DNA from 2 places in the Brevundimonas nasdae genome. Region 1 is predicted to be linked to the other one. Evidence: riboswitches for the same ligand, from Rfam matches in the RefSeq annotation. Region 1 holds a riboswitch; the other holds the start of a gene.

What was found. A riboswitch is a leader RNA that binds a small molecule or an ion and turns the genes downstream of it on or off. The one in region 1 is predicted to bind cobalamin.
Region 2: another riboswitch for cobalamin. It lies ahead of KWG56_RS08030 (DUF1852 domain-containing protein); the one in region 1 lies ahead of KWG56_RS02785 (acyl-CoA thioesterase).

Annotation. Positions count from the first base shown of each region.
Region 1 is NZ_CP080034.1:576,250-581,757, forward strand. Features, by position in the region: gene KWG56_RS02765 (GNAT family N-acetyltransferase) at 1-399, shown strand, start outside; gene KWG56_RS02770 (cupin-like domain-containing protein) at 413-1,321, shown strand; gene KWG56_RS02775 (head GIN domain-containing protein) at 1,434-2,327, shown strand; gene KWG56_RS02780 (outer membrane beta-barrel protein) at 2,476-3,252, opposite strand; cobalamin riboswitch at 3,503-3,707, shown strand; gene KWG56_RS02785 (acyl-CoA thioesterase) at 4,012-4,791, shown strand; gene rpsJ (30S ribosomal protein S10) at 5,051-5,356, shown strand; gene rplC (50S ribosomal protein L3) at 5,378-5,508, shown strand, end outside.
Region 2 is NZ_CP080034.1:1,648,502-1,654,009, forward strand. Features, by position in the region: gene ligD (DNA ligase D) at 1-935, shown strand, start outside; gene ku (non-homologous end joining protein Ku) at 963-1,811, opposite strand; cobalamin riboswitch at 1,933-2,140, shown strand; gene KWG56_RS08030 (DUF1852 domain-containing protein) at 2,249-3,235, shown strand; gene KWG56_RS08035 (methionine synthase) at 3,264-4,292, shown strand; gene KWG56_RS08040 (flavin reductase family protein) at 4,384-4,896, shown strand; gene KWG56_RS08045 (SAM-dependent methyltransferase) at 4,905-5,508, opposite strand, start outside.

The DNA of each region.
Region 1 (5,508 bases):
GCCTATGAGCCGACGCTGGCCAGATGCTCGCCGGGCATTCTGCTGAGCATGGACACCATGCGGCTGGCTGGTGCCGAAGGGGTGCGGGTGTTCGACTTCGGTTTCGAGGGCGAGACCTACAAGAAGTATTTCGTCAATGCGCGCCGAACCGTGCGCGAGGCCGTGGTCATGCAGCCGGGGCTGAGCGCCGCGCTGAATGATGCAGCCGCCGCCGTGCTGGGCGCGGCAGGCGGCAGGGGCGAGGCGATCCGCGCCTCGCTGCGTCGTCGCTGGTCAACCATCGAAGCCTGCGAAGCCTCGCCTGCTGGCCGGTTGAGGGGGGCAGCCGCCGCCGCCCGTTCCGCCGTCGCCAAGCTGGCGTCACGCAAAAAGACGCCTGCGCGCGTCGCCCACGCCTGAGGGGAAACAGATCATGTCCGACCGTCGCACCCGGTATCCCGGCCCCATAGCCGAGGCGAAGATCCATCCGCACACCCTGGTGGAGCAGGGGTTCGCAGAGGATGCGGCCCTAGCCGCCATGCTGGACCGCTATCCGGCCGAGCATTTCGACATCAACCTGTACGACTATGATGACGAAGGTCAGGTCTCGCTGCGGACCGGCGCGCGCGGGCGGCTGTCGGGCGCGGAACTGCTGGAGGCGATCAAGCAGGGACGGCTGTGGGTCAACCTGCGCGAGGTCGAGACCGGCTGGCCTGAACTGTGGGCGGCGGCCATGGCGGACTTTCGCGCTATCCAGGCGACCTATCCGGGGATGCGGGCGGTCAAGAACGCAGGGCAGTTGATCCTGTCGTCGCCCAAGGCCCGGGTGCCCTATCATTTCGACGCGGCGGGGGTGGTGCTGTTCCACCTGCGGGGCAGGAAGCGCCTGTTCATCTATCCGGGCGACGAGCAGCACCTGTCCGAGAAGAACATGGAGCAGGTCGTCACGCGCCAGACGACCGAGGAACTGCCCTATAGGCTGGCGTTCGAGAACGACGCCCAGGTCATGGATCTGGAGCCGGGCGGCGCCCTGACGTGGCCGCTGTATGCGCCGCACCGGGTGGAGAATCTGGACCGGTTCTGCGTCAGCCTGTCGATGGACTTCCAGACCTGGCCGTCGCGCTTCCGCAAGGGGGCGCTGTTCACCAATGCGGTGATCCGCAGCCGGGGCGGTTCGCCCAGGTTCACGGACGGCATGTCGACGCCTGAACTGGCCGCGCGCTGGGCCGCGTCGCTGGCGCTGAAGAAGGTGGGGGCGATGAAGAGCCGGATCGCCCATTTCGAGCGGGACTTCGAGCCGGAAGTCGGCGTCGAGGACGGCGCAGGGGCCTTGCGCTCCTGAACCCGCGACGCCCGGCGTCCGCCAATGTTAAATTGGATTCATGACGCCGAGTTAAAATGACTTTCGGCGCCTGCTCGCGCACCTTCTCATCAGATCCGGGAAGGGAAAGTTCATGAAGTCAGCACTGTTCATCGCCGCCGCGACCGCCGCTCTGGCCGTCAGCGCCGCCGCCGCGCCTGCGTCCGCCGCCGATGTCGAGATTCGCAATGCGGTGGCCCGCGTCGTGGTGATCGTCGAGGATCGTAACGACATCGGCGTGGAGATCACCCAGGGCGCCTCCAACCTTCCCGCCGTCCAGGTGCGTCGCGAAGGGCGCAACGTCCGCATCGACGGCGGCCTGCGCCGCGGCGGCGTGTTCGGCAGCAGCGATGCGATCCGCTCCTGCAACAGCGGCCCGGCCAATGCACGGCAGCCGGGCGAAGGCGCCACGGTCAACGTCGGCGGGGGCGTGGGACGCATCCGACTGGAAGACGCGCCGCTGATCGTCGTGCGCAGCCCCCGAGACGTCGATCTGAGCGCCAGCGGGGCCGTCTATGGCGCCATCGGCCGTGGCGCGCGCTCGGTCGATCTGGGCGCAGGCGGCTGCGGCGACTGGACGGTGGCCAATGTCGACGGAAAGCTGGAAGTGGGCCTGGGCGGCTCCGGCACGATCCGCACGGGCACGTCGCAGGAACTGGAGGCCTCGGTCGGCGGATCGGGCTCGATCTACGCCGGCGCCACCAACAGGCTGAAATCCTCAGTCGGCGGATCGGGCAACATCACCGTGGCGCGCGTTGACGGGCGCGGCGAAGCGGCGGTCGGCGGTTCAGGCGGCATCGCCATCCGCGAGGGCCAGATGCCGCGCTTCTCGGTCGCCATCGGCGGTTCGGGCAACGTGCGGTTCGGTGGAACGACCGGCGATCTGGACGTCTCCATCGCAGGCTCGGGCAATGTGAATGTCGGCGCCGCGACGGGCCAGGTGAAACGCTCGGTCGTCGGCTCCGGGAATCTGAACATCGGGCGCTAAGACCCGAACTCTCCGCCGCGAGAGGAAGGCTCCCGGTCGTGGAACCCCGGGGGCCTTTTTCGCGCCCGCAGCCCAGCGGACGACGGGCATGAAAAAGCCCCGGCGGATCGCTCCGCCGGGGCCTTCTGCATTCGAAAACCCGAAGGTCTTACATCGAGACGTTCTTGGCCGGAGCCTTGAAGCCCGTCAGGACGCGCGTGATCGCGGGGACGCCCAGGTTGGCGCCAGCGCGGTCGCGAGCTTGCAGACCGCCGCCGAAGGCGTAACGGACGTTGAACGACCAGGTGTCGACGTCGACCGACTTGATGTCAGCGCGCGTGTAGGCGGCGCCGACCGAGAACGGCGTGTCCTTGATTTCGTACTCGGCGCCGACGCCGTAGGTCCAGGCGTCAACGCTACCGCCCGTGACGTCGACGTTGTTGTAGCTGACGCCAGCGTTCAGGCGCAGGTTCGGCAGGACGTAGTAGGCAGCGTCGCCGCCGACGGTCCAGACGTCGCCGATGCTGGTGTCGCTCCAGGCGACAGCGCCGGTCAGGGTTGCGTTGGCCAGGTACTTCTGGGCTTCAGCGCCGACGGTCCAGACGGTGTCGCCCGTGCCGATGGTGTTGGCGGCGACGAAGGCGCCGGCGCGGACGTCCGAGGTCCACAGCTTGGTGCCGTGAGCAGCCAGCATGGCCGAGGTGTCGTCGGCGCCCAGAGCCTTGGTGTAGTCGACAGCGCCGTTCAGGGTCACGGTCCAGTCCTTGACGGGCAGGGCGACGGTGCCGTCGACCGACCATACGTCAGCAGCGACCTTGTTGAAGCCGTCTGCGTCGACCGACGGGTTGGTGTAGGAGACAGCGACCGAACCGATGGCGTCTTGAGCGAAAGCCGGAGCGGCGATCATGGTGGCGGCGGCGGCCGTCGCGAGGAGGATCGTCTTCATTGTTCTTTTTCCTTAGCAGTCTGTGCCCCGGAGGGGAGCCGGGGAGGGGGCTGCTATCAGGACCCGGACGATTCCGGCATGAAACCGCCGTTAGATTAAGCACTTGCAACAGTACTGTGACGGTTCGGCCACGGGTTGTGTCTGCAATGTGTCACACTCGCGGAGGACTTGGGGCAAGGGGTTAACGGGCGGCAATTCCGTCATCAGATTAAGGGGGTGTCCGTGTGATTGACGGCGCAGCTGATCTCAGGTCATCTGAAGGCGTCGTGGTCTGCACGGGGTCTTCGGATTGCGTGGAGCTAAGAGGGAAGCCGGTGTGAAACCGGCGCTGCCCCCGCAACTGTAAGCGGCGAGTCGAGGGTCCATATCGTGTCACTGGCGTTCCGGCGCCGGGAAGGCCGGGTCCGAGATGTCGACCCGTGAGCCAGGAGACCTGCCCCGACAGATAACGTCCTCCGGCGGGGTGCCCGGTCAGGCCGCAAGTGCGCCGCCGGACCCGCATGTCCGCGCGGGCGTTCGCGCGTTCCTGCTCGAGACCTGGCCACAACACAGGTTTTCAGCCATGCCCCGCCCAGTCCTAAAGGTGGCGACCCCACGCCTTCCCAGCATCGGCCCGAGGTCTGAGCGGACGAACACGCGCGGCGCCCAGTGGGCCGTAAGGTTCAAGGCCGCTTCGCTGCTGTCCGCAGCGGCCGACCTGTGCGGCCTGATGAACATGACGCAAGTGGTCAGATCCCGGCGAGACGAGGGGGACCGGTCATGAGCGTCACCCTGATCGACATGGTGTTTCCCGGCGACGCCAATCACCACGGCACTCTGTTCGGCGGCGTCGGCCTGGCGCATCTGGACAAGGTGGCCTTCCTGGCGGCGGCGCGTCATGCGCGACGGCCGACGGTGACGGCCAGTTGCGAGCGGATCGACTTCGCTGCGCCAGCCCGAATCGGCGAGATGGTCGAGGCTACGGGCCGCGTCGTGCGCGTCGGGCGCACATCAATGGGCGTGGAGGTCGATCTGTGGGCCGAGGCGCCGGTCAGCGGCGAACGGCGGCTGTGCACGCGGGGCGTCTTTAATATGGTGGCTCCGCGCCAGGAGGGGCAGGGCGATCTGCCGCCGCTGCCCGCCAATGGTCAGAATGTCGGCGACGGCTGGCTGCGGGCGGTGGAGATGGTCTTCCCCGCCTGGACCAATCACTATGGCACCCTGTACGGCGGCGACGCCCTGAAGCTGATGGGCAAGGCCGCCTTTGTCTGCGCCACCAAGGAGGCGCGGGCGGTGATGGTCATGGCGGCGTCCAACCGCATCGACTTCTCCGAGTCTATAAGAGAGGGCGACATGATCGAACTGGCGTCACGCGCCACCAAGGTTGGCCGGTCCTCAATAACCATAGAGGTCGAGCTGTGGTCTGAGGCCCTGCTGACGGGCGAACGCCGCCGCTCCGCCGTGGCGGAATTCGTCATGGTCGCGGTCGATAAGGCGGGCCGATCCAGCCCGATTGCAAAACCCGAAAACAGCCCGCCAGGACACGGTTTCGCCGCTTGACGAAATCGGAATCGGCAGGCATAAGCCACCACTCTTGTTGGACCGGCTGTGCACTTCGGTGCAGACGCGGTTCGCAAGAACGACCTAAGTCACTGTTCTTTGCAGCTTCTTGGGATTTCACGGCCTTCGCGGGCAACTGCGTGGGCCGCTCGTTTTTGCGGATTTGCGTTTCCTGAGGGCTTTTTGCCCGAAGGCCTTCGGTCTTTGAAATAGTTCACAGGGACGCGGTCCTCCGACCGCATTGGAAGTTAGCACCGATATGGATCAAAGCATCCGCATCAGGCTCAAGGCCTTTGATCACCGCGTCCTCGATTTCTCGACGCGCGAAATCGTCAATACAGCCAAGCGCACCGGCGCGACCGTTCGCGGTCCGATTCCGTTGCCGACCCTGATCGAAAAGTTCACCGTGAACCGCTCGCCGCACGTCGATAAGAAGTCGCGTGAGCAGTTTGAAATCCGCACGCACAAACGCGTGCTCGACATCGTCGACCCCACCCCGCAGACCGTGGACGCGCTCATGAAGCTCGACCTGTCCGCCGGTGTGGACGTCGAGATCAAGATTTAAAGTAGAAAGAGGCGGGATCCGATGCGCACGGGCGTGATCGCCAAGAAGCTGGGCATGACCCGCGTGTTCGCCGAAGACGGCGCGCACGTACCGGTCACTGTGCTGCAGCTCGACGGCTGCCAAGTCGTCGGCCAACGTACCCAGGAGCGTGA
Region 2 (5,508 bases), 1.1 Mb from region 1:
AGACGACCACGACAGTTCGCCCGACCTCGAAACCCGGCAAGGTCACGGTCGCTGGCGTCACTTTGTCCAGCCCTGACAAGGTGCTGTGGCCCGCTGTCGGCGACCGGCCCGCGATCACCAAGGCCGACCTGGCGCGGTATTACGAGGCGGCGGCGGAGCGCATCCTGCCTCATGTAGCGGATCGCCCTACATCCATCATCCGCGCCCCCGAAGGCATAGGCGGCGAGATGTTCTTCCAGCGGCACGCCATGAGCGGATCGAACCCGCGCCTGAAGCTGATCGACGTCAAGGCGCGGACCCCCTATGTCGCCGCCGTCGATGTCGGCGGTCTGGTCGCCATCGGCCAGTCGGGCGGACTGGAGCTGCATCCCTGGGGCTGCAAGCCTGGCGACCCGGAGACGCCGGAGCAGATCACTTTCGACCTCGATCCCGACGAAGGCCTGGATTTCGCGGACGTCATCGCGGCGGCCAAGGTGGTGAAGGCGAGACTGGAGGGCCTGGGCCTGACGCCCTTCGTCAAGACAACCGGCGGCAAGGGCCTGCATGTGGTCGCGCCCATCAAGACCGACGCCCGATCCCGGGTGACCTGGGACCAGAACAAGGCCTTCGCCAAGGCGGTTTCAGAGGCGATCCGCGTCGATGCGCCCGACCGTTTCACCACCACCCTGGCCAAGAAGGCGCGGGGCGGCAAGATCTTCATCGACTATCTGCGCAACGGCCGTATGGCGACGGCGGTCGCGCCCTGGTCGCCGCGCGCGCGGCCCGGCGCCGGGATCGCCTTTCCTCTGTCGTGGGACCAGGTGAAGCCGGGCCTCGACCCGGCGGCCTTCAACCTGTGGACCTACCCTGCCCTGCTGAAGAAGTCGGACCCATGGGCGGACTTCCGCGCGTCAGCGGCGAACCTGAGACCTGCGCTGAAGAAGATGGGCCTCTGAACCTCTCTCCTCCTTGCCCGTAAAGGATCAGGCGGCCGACTTCTTCTTGGCCGCAGGCTTCTTCGCCGGCACCTTCTTGGCAGCGGGCTTCTTGTCGCCTCCGCCGCCCTTGAGGCTGTTCTTCAGCGCCGCCATCAGGTCGATGACATTGGTGTCGTCCGGTTCTGCGATGTCGACCAGGCCCTTGCCGCCCTTGGCCTTGGCCTTGATCATCTCGCGCAGCGCCTCGTCATAGCGATCCTTGAACTGGGAGGCGTCAAAGTCGCCCTCCTTCTGGCCGATGATCCGCGCTGCGATCTCCACCATGTCGGCGTCCGCCTTCACCGTCGGGATATCGTCGAAATAGTCGGCGGCGTCGCGCACCTCGTCATGGGCGCGCAGGGTGTAGGCGATCAAACCCTTGTCGCGCACTTCCAGCGCCAACTGCCGTTCCTTGCCACGCAGCACCAGTTGCCCCAACGCCACCTTGCCCTGTTTCTTCATGGCGTCGCGGATGACGGCGAAAGCTTCGACGCCCGCCCCCTTTTCCGGCACGACAAAAAAGGGATCGGCCCAGTACAGGCGGTCGATGTCGGCTTCATCCACGAACCTGTCGATGGAGATTGTCTTGGTGCTCTCCAGCTTGACCTGATCGAAGTCGGCGTCGTCGAACAGAACATATTCGTCCTTGGACACCTCATAGCCGCGCACCAGATCGCTGCGCTCCACCGGCCCGGTGTCTGGGTCCGTCGGCACCATGCGGATGCGGTTGTTGGTGTCCGGATTGATCAGGTGAAACCGCACGTCATTGGTGCTGGTCGTCGCCGTAAAGAGGGCCACCGGACAGGTGACCAACGACAGTTTCAGATGCCCTTGCCAGGTCGGACGTGCGGCCATGTTGCTTCTCCCTTGGCCAATGGAATGCGTCAGGCGCGTTTCCGTTCGCGGCACGGGAACCGACATCGCATAATCACATAAAGATATCTTTATATCTTGATTGACATGAGCGGCGATTGTGGCAATTTCCAATGGTCGAGGTTCTTCACGTCGCTCTCGGGCGGCGCGAAGCTAAGAGGGAAGCCGGTGCGATGCCGGTGCTGCCCCCGCAACTGTAAGCGGCGAGCTAAGGGTCCATCTTGTGTCACTGAGAGCATTCGCTCTCGGGAAGGCCGGACCCGAAGCCGTGACCCGCGAGCCAGGAGACCTGCCCCGACAGATAACGTCCTCCGGCGGGGTGTCCGGCCAGGTCGCATGAATGCTGCGCTGGAACGATTCCGCGTGTGCGTTCGCGCGTCCCTGTCCGCTGTCTCGCCACAGCATCAACGGCAGAGACCATGGCGAGCAGCGAATTCACCTTCATCATCAAGCGCACGGCGCTCGACGAGGATTACCGCCCTGCCGAGAACACGCGGATCACGACCAACTTCGCCAATCTGGCGCGCGGTGAGAGCCGTCAGGAGAACCTGCGCAACACCCTGCGGATGATCGACAACCGCTTCAACTCATTGGCCCATTGGGACAATCCAAAGGGCGATCGCTACACGGTCGAACTGCAGATCATCACCGTCGAGATGAGCGTCGTCGCCGGTGACAGCGGCGAGGCCTTCCCCCTGATCGAAATCCTTCAGACGACGATCATCGACAAGAACACCGGTGAGCGCATCGAAGGGGTCGTGGGGAACAACTTCTCCTCCTACGTCCGCGACTATGACTTCAGCGTGGTTCTGCCGGAGCATTTGAAGACCCACCCCAATGCTGGTCCGCCAGCAGGATTCGGCGATCTGCACGGCAAGCTGTTCAAGCATTTCCTGAACTCACGCGCCTATCGTGATAATTTCAGCAAGCCGCCCGTCATCTGCCTGAGCGTGTCCAGCAACAAGACCTACCACCGGACCGGCGCCGAACACCCTGCCCTGGGCCTCGAATATGAGAATGACGAGTTCTCGCCGACCGATCAGTATTTCGCGAAGATGGGGATGAAGGTCCGCTACTTCATGCCGCGAAACGGCGTGGCCCCCCTGGCCTTCTACCATATCGGCGACCTGACGGCCGACTACACCGATCTCGAACTGGTCAGCACCATCAGCACGATGGAGACCTTCCAGAAGATCTATCGCCCCGAGATCTACAACGCCAACTCGCCCGCCTCGGAACAGTATCAGCCCAGCCTGAAATACCAGGACTATTCGCTGACCCGGATCGTCTACGACCGCGAAGAACGCAACCGCCTGGCCGTCGAACAGGGCAAGTTCGTCGAGGAACGGTTCATCAAGCCGCATCAGGCCGTTCTCGACCAGTGGTCCGCCAACTTCGCCGCCTGATCAGACCCAGAACAACAAAGTCGCCACCATGAAAACTCTTCTCCCCACCTCGACCGCCGGCAGCCTGCCCAAGCCCGCCTGGCTGGCCCAGCCCGAGACGCTGTGGTCGCCCTGGAAACTGCAAGGCGACGAACTGATCGAAGGCAAACAGGACGCCCTGCGTCTGTCCCTGAGCGATCAACTGAACGCCGGCATCGACATCGTCAGCGACGGCGAACAGACGCGCCAGCACTTCGTCACGACCTTCATCGAACACCTCGACGGCGTCGATTTCGAAACCCGCAAGACCGTCAAGATCCGCGACCGCTATGACGCCAGCGTCCCGACCGTCGTCGGCGCTGTCAGCCGTCCGAAGTCGGTCTTCGTCGACGACGCCAAATTCCTGCGCCAACAGACCAAACAGCCGATCAAATGGGCCCTGCCCGGACCGATGACTATGATCGACACCCTCTATGACGACCATTACAAGAGCCGCGAAAAGCTGGCCTGGGAGTTCGCCAAAATCCTCAATCAGGAAGCGCGCGAGCTTGAAGCCGCTGGCGTCGACATCATCCAGTTCGACGAACCCGCCTTCAACGTCTTCTTCGATGAGGTGAACGACTGGGGTGTCGCGGCCCTGGAAAAGGCCGCCGAAGGGCTCAAGTGCGAGACCGCAGTCCACATCTGCTACGGCTACGGCATCAAGGCCAATACGGACTGGAAGAAGACCCTCGGCTCGGAGTGGCGACAGTATGAGGAAGCCTTCCCCAAGCTGCAGCAGTCCAGCATCGACATCATCTCGCTCGAAGCCCAGAATTCGCGTGTGCCGATGGACCTGATCGAGCTTATTCGCGGCAAGAAGGTCATGGTCGGGGCCATCGACGTGGCCACCAACACCGTGGAAACGCCGGAAGAAGTCGCCGACACCCTGCGCAAGGCCCTTCAGTTCGTGGACGCCGACAAGCTCTATCCTGCCACAAACTGCGGCATGGCTCCCCTGTCGCGTCGCGTCGCGACCGGCAAACTGAAGGCCTTGGGCGCAGGCGCCGAAATCATCCGTAAAGAACTGTCCGCCTGACAGATGATCGAAGCGGGCGCTCGGGCTTGATGACAAAAGCCCGAGCGCTCGCCGACGCCGCTCTGAATGCGGCGCCCCAGGGTTCAAACACATGAATATGTTGAGCAACATCAGCGATGATGCTGAGCTGCGCCGCCTCTTCGGTCGCTTCCCCACCGGCGTGACCACCCTGTGCGCCATGGTGGACGGTCAACCTGTCGGCATGACCGCCAGCGCCTTCGTCGCCGTCTCGCTCAAGCCTCAGTTGGTGTCCGTCTGCATCAAGCGCGGCTCCGGCACATGGCGGCAGTTGCGAGCCCAAAAACGCCTTGGCATCTCATTCCTGAGCCATGGCCATTCTGGCGTTGCACGCCAACTGGCCCAGAAGACCGGCGACCGTTTCCTGGGACTGGACTACGAAACCACCCCCGACGGCGCCCTCTTTCTCGCGAACGCGACGGCCTGGCTGGAATGCTCAGTCGAGCAGGAAATCCCCGCCGGCGACCACGACATCGTCCTCTTCCGCCTCCACCGCGCAACCGCCGCCGACAACGTAATGCCGCTTGTCTTCCACTCCAGCGACTTCCACACCCTGGCGCCGATCCATCATTCATCTGCCACGTGACGCAGCGATCAGGACGCCCGATCCAACGAAAGTTGAATCACATCTGTGCGGCCTGACCGGAAACCGGCTTCGCAATAGGCCAGATAGAAGCGCCAGAGACGGCGGAAGCGGTCGTCGAAGCGTGAGTCTTTTTGACAGATGTCGTTCCAAGCGCCCTCAAATCGGCGGGCCCACTCGGACAAGGTGTCGGCATAGTCGCGCCCGAAACGCTCCGTCTGCCCCCATCGCAGCCCTGCCTCGGTGACAACCGACGCCATCTTTGCTTCCGACGGAAGCGAGCCGCCGGGGAAGACGTATTTCTGGATGAAGTCCGTGCGCGCGTCGTATTCGTCGAACAGCTCCTCCTGAATGGTGATGATCTGCAGACCCGCACGTCCTCCCGGCTTCAGAACCTGGTGAACCTTAGAAAAATAGGCGCCCCAATACTCTCGCCCGACCGCTTCGAACATCTCGATGGAGGCCACACGGTCGAACTGGCCCTTCACGTCGCGATAGTCGATCAGGCGGATGTCGGCCTTGTCGGCCAGCCCGGCATCGAACAACCGCCGACGGGCGAAATCATGCTGCTCTCGGGAAATGGTGACGCCGGTCACCACAGCCCCGATCTCCTTG